Regions from separate parts of the Bradyrhizobium sp. CCBAU 45321 genome, predicted to be linked through region 1. Evidence: predicted binding sites of a transcription regulator. Region 1 holds the regulator's gene; the other holds the start of a gene.

Region 1 (2,456 bases):
CTTCGCCGCGCTCGAAACCGAGGTCGGCCCTGGCGAAAACGGGGAGCAAATGCGGCGCTGCGCTGTTAGTCATGACATCACTTGAATGTTGCGGACGGTGTGAGGCATGCATTGCGCGACGCACCATCAACCGGCCCCGGAAAACGAAACGTGCCGCCTTTTAAGGGCGGCACGTGCCACTATCTTATGCCTGGCAAGACGGGTGTCAATGCCGCCCGGAAAGCCTCGCGAAACGCTGATTCCGTAGTCTTGCGGTGCCGATTTTGCGGGTTTTTCACCACGGAACATGTGGAAGCGAGTCGGCGGACTCTTGCGCGGGAGTCACGCCATATTGTAGCGTTTGGACTGTCAGATACGACATCTCGTGCAGCAGTTCTGATCCCAGAAGTCCTCATGTACCGGCGTAAACGTTCGGGCGTCTTGAGCGCGCCCGGCGAGCCTTAAGGGATTCTGACGGCACGGGTTTTTCAAGGCTAAAGCATTCGCTGCGAAGGCCCCAGGATGGCAGGCGCGCAGCGAGGGAAAGGGTGCAATGACGGTTTTGACCTGGTCCGATGATCGCGTCGAGCAGCTGAAGAAGCTCTGGGAGGCCGGACTTTCGGCCAGCCAGATCGCGGCGGAGCTCGGCAATGTGACCCGCAATGCCGTGATCGGCAAGGTGCACCGGCTCGGCCTGTCCGGCCGCGCCAAGAGCCCTTCATCGGCAGCGCCGCGGCCGCGCAAGGCACGGCCCGCGCAGCACATGATGCGGGTGACCCGCCCCGTCGCGCGCGGCAACACCGCGCTGGCGCAGGCCTTCGAGGTCGAGTTGGAAGCCGAGCCGGTTACCTACGACAACGTGGTGCCGATGAGCCAGCGGCTGTCGCTGCTGGAATTGAACGAGGCGACCTGCCACTGGCCGGTCGGCGATCCCTCGAGCCCGGATTTCTTCTTCTGCGGCGGCAAGGCGCTCTCAGGCCTGCCCTACTGCGCCCAGCATTCGCGCGTGGCCTATCAGCCCGCAGCGGATCGCCGGCGTGCACCGGCGAAGCCAGGCACGCGGTGAATTTGCGGTATTCCCTGATCAACAAGCTTGATCACCAAGCTTGATCGCCAAGACTGCAGCCGTCATACGATGACGGCTCCACCCACTCGGTGTCATCCCCGCGAACGCGGGGATCCATAGCCACAGGGCGCAATTGTTGCGCGAGATGGTCACTCCGAGTCTTCGCCAAACCACGCCTTGTGGCTAATCGCGACGAGCGCAAGCGCTCGCGCTGAGATCCCGGGCTCGCGCTGCGCGCGCCCGGGGATGACGGTCGAGATCGGCGCCGCAGTTCGCCAAACCAGCTGTCGCTGGCGCTTTATGTCTGCTCAGCCTTCGCGAAACGATCGTCCAGCGCGTAGCCGGCGCCGCGGACGGTGCGGATCGGGTCCTGCTCGCGGCCGAGATTGAGCAGCTTGCGCAGGCGGCCGATATGGACGTCGACGGTGCGCTCGTCGATGTAGATGTCGCGGCCCCAGACGCTGTCGAGCAGCTGCTCGCGCGAGAACACGCGGCCGGGATGCTCCAGGAAGAACTCCAGCAGGCGATATTCGGTCGGGCCGAGATCGATCGGCCGGCCCGAGCGCGCCACCCGGCGCTTGTCGCGGTCGAGCTCGATATCGCCATAGGCGAGCACGGTGGCGAGGCGCTCGGGGCTGGCACGCCGCAAGAGGCCCTTCACGCGCGCGAGCAGCTCCGGCACCGAGAACGGCTTGACGATGTAGTCATCCGCGCCGGTCGCAAGCCCGCGCACCCGCTCGCTCTCCTCGCCGCGCGCGGTGAGCATGATGATCGGCAGCTGCTTGGTCTCGGGACGGGTCCGAAGCCGCCGGCACAGCTCGATGCCCGACAGGCCCGGCAGCATCCAGTCGAGCACGATCAGATCGGGAATGTGCTCCTTGAGGCGGGTGTCGGCGTCATCGCCGCGCATCACCGTCTCGACGTCATAGCCGTCGCCTTCGAGGTTGTAGCGGAGAAGCTCGGTGAGAGCTTCCTCGTCCTCAACCACCATAATGCGTGCGCCCATGTGGTCGTCGCTCCTTAAGTCGTCAGGTGTTCGGCACCGTCGTGGCGAAGGTCGTCATGTCGCCCTTCGGCCGCTTGTCAGTGATCGCCTGGCCCTCGATCATGTAGAACACGGTCTCGGCGATGTTGGTGGCGTGGTCGCCGATCCGCTCGATGTTCTTGGCACAGAACATCAGGTGGATGCAGAACGAGATGTTGCGCGGATCCTCCATCATGTAGGTGAGGAGCTCGCGGAACAGCGAGGTGCAGATGGCGTCGACTTCCTCGTCGCCCTTCCACACCGCCATCGCCGCCGGCAGGTCGTGCGCGGCATAGGCGTCCAGCACCGACTTGACCTGCTGCTGCACGAGGTCGGTCATGTGCTCCAGGCCGCGGAACAGCTTGAGCGGATGGAAATCCGTCTCCA
Region 2 (2,456 bases), on a different contig from region 1:
AGACTACGGTGACCATCCGGCGATAAGATTTCCCCCTGAGAGCAACGGTGTGCGGCGTTCGACATGACGACAATGACGGCTTCCCATCTGATTCCACGTTGGTCCGGCGCCCTCTGGTCGGGAGCTCTCGGCATATGTGCGATCATCGCCGTCATTCGTCCTGCCCAGGCTGAACCCCGCGCCGTCGTCGAATTGTTCACCTCGCAGGGCTGCTCCTCCTGCCCGCCCGCCGATCAGATCATCGGCGATCTCTCCAAGGACCCCTCCGTGATCGCGCTGAGCATGCCGATCGATTACTGGGACTATCTCGGCTGGAAGGACACGCTGGCGGATTCGCGCTTCTCTGCACGGCAGCGTGCCTATTCGCGCATGCGCGGCGACCGCGAGGTCTACACGCCGCAGGTCGTGGTCAACGGCTCCACCCATGTCATCGGCAGCGATCGCGCCGGCATCGAGAACGCGATCGGCAAGACCGACAAGGGCACCGGCGTGATGAGCGTGCCGGTGACGATGTCGCTCTCGGGCAAGCAGATCAACGTCTCGGTCGCCGCCAGCAAGGAGCCCGCGGTCTCGCGCGGCGAGGTCTGGATCTGCTCGATCGCCAAGTCGGTGCCGATCGCGATCACCCGCGGCGAGAACAAGGGACAGCAGGTCACCTATCACAACGTGGTGCGTAGCCTGCTCAAGGTCGGCGACTGGACCGGCCGCCCGGAGAGCTGGACGGTGCCGATCGAGAACCTCACGCGCGACGGCGTCGACGGCGCAGTGGTCTACGTCCAGGACGGCAGCCGCGAGCGACCGGGCCCGATGCTGGGTGCGGCGTACACGTCGCTGCATTGAAGCGCAGATCTTCTTGAGACATCAGTCTCTCGTCATTCCGGGGCGCGCCACTTGGCGCGAGCCCGGAATCCATCAATCCCATTATCCGAGCTGAGAAATGGATTCCGGGCTCGCGCTTCGCGCGCCCCGGAATGACGGGCGCCGGAAACATCCCGGCACAAACAAAAAAGGACCAACTTGCGTTGGCCCTCCTTGTCGTGCGTACAGACCCGATCCTGTTCGACCCCGGGGGGCTGGGGGCTGAGGAATCCGGAACCGAAAGGACCGGGTCAACGCACGTCACCCTTTTCGCAGTGCAGGGCGGCAGGCGGTTGGCGGAAAAGCGGCGATACTATGATTCCTGCTAACGATCCCGTGACGGTTTGCCGCGACGGAGTTCCACCCTTGCGTGTGCCCTGATGGACGCCGATTCGATGGGTCGAGCCCCTTGCGATGCGGAACGGTTGGCGCAATCATGCAATTGTCACGAACGCGGTTCCGGGGACGATCTTGGCGGACGCGGGTCATAGCCGTGCGATGAGGAGGCGCTTCCCATGAGTCTGACGTCGGAGGATGCCGACCCGAGCGAGCAGCGCGCGGCGGCGCGTCCTGCCGCGGCGCTTACGCAGCCAAACCGGGTGACGTTCAACCGGCTCGAGCTGCACCGGATTCTCAATCTCTACGGCCGCATGGTCGCTGACGGCGAGTGGCGCGATTATGCCATCGACTTCCTGAAGGATCGCGCCGTGTTCTCGGTCTATCGCCGCGCCTCGGAAGTGCCGATCTATCGCATCGAGAAGGACCCGCGGCTGGCGCGCAAGCAGGGCATGTACAGCGTGATCTCGGCGACCGGCCTGATCCTGCGCCGCGGCCACGAGCTCGAGCGGGTGCTGCTGGTGATCGATCGCAAACTGGCGGTGGTGTAGACGAACGAACGGTGCCGTAGGGTGGGCAAAGGCGCGTAGCGCCGTGCCCACGCGCTTTCTCTAGTGCGGCGAACGGTGGGCACGCTTCGCTTTGCCCACCCTACGACACCTACTTTGTCGGCACCGTACTTGCGCCCTCGCCGAGGTCGCGCTGCATCATCACGGTGTCCAGCCAGCGGCCGAATTTCAGCCCGACACTGGGATGCGTGCCGATCATCTTGAAGCCGCACCTCGTGTGCACGCCGATCGATCCGGCATTGGCGGAATCGCCGATCACAGCGATCATCTGGCGGAAGCCGCGCGCCTCGCATTCGGCGATCAGCCGTTCCAGCAGCATTGAGCCGACGCCGCGGCGGTGGAAGGAGGGATCGAGATAGATCGAGTTCTCCACCGTGAAGCGATAGGCCGGCCGCGGCCGGTAGGCGCCGGCATAGGCATAGCCGGCCACGCGCCCGTCCAGCATGGCGACGAAATAGGGATAGCCGCCGTCGATCAGCGCGCGATAGCGGCGCGTCATTTCGGTGAGGTCGGGCGGCTCCAGCTCGAATGTCGCCGTGCCCTCGCGGACGGCCTGCTGGTAGATGGCGGTGACGGCGGGAAGGTCGGCCTCGGTGGTGGGCCTGATATCGGGTGCGGACATGGGGGAAGGATAGAGCCTTCGTCCGACTGCTGGAAGGGGTTCCGCCGCCTCCGCAGCGTCATTGCGAGCGC

What was found. The regulator PhoB, encoded in region 1, activates phosphate uptake and scavenging genes when phosphate is short. The targets are predictions, from matches to a motif close to TGTCATNNANCTGTCAT.
Region 2: a site for PhoB is predicted at 1,291-1,307, ahead of ACM43_RS24955 (DUF2794 domain-containing protein). Genes of this name have one in related genera too.

The regions. Positions count from the first base shown of each region.
Region 1 is NZ_LFKZ01000130.1:492,257-494,712, forward strand. It holds gene ACM43_RS34870 (aspartate aminotransferase family protein) at 1-73, opposite strand, end outside; gene ACM43_RS34875 (GcrA family cell cycle regulator) at 533-1,045, shown strand; gene phoB (phosphate regulon transcriptional regulator PhoB) at 1,344-2,051, opposite strand; gene phoU (phosphate signaling complex protein PhoU) at 2,074-2,456, opposite strand, start outside.
Region 2 is NZ_LFKZ01000126.1:325,019-327,474, forward strand. It holds gene ACM43_RS24950 (DUF1223 domain-containing protein) at 64-840, shown strand; gene ACM43_RS24955 (DUF2794 domain-containing protein) at 1,374-1,745, shown strand; gene ACM43_RS24960 (GNAT family N-acetyltransferase) at 1,855-2,385, opposite strand.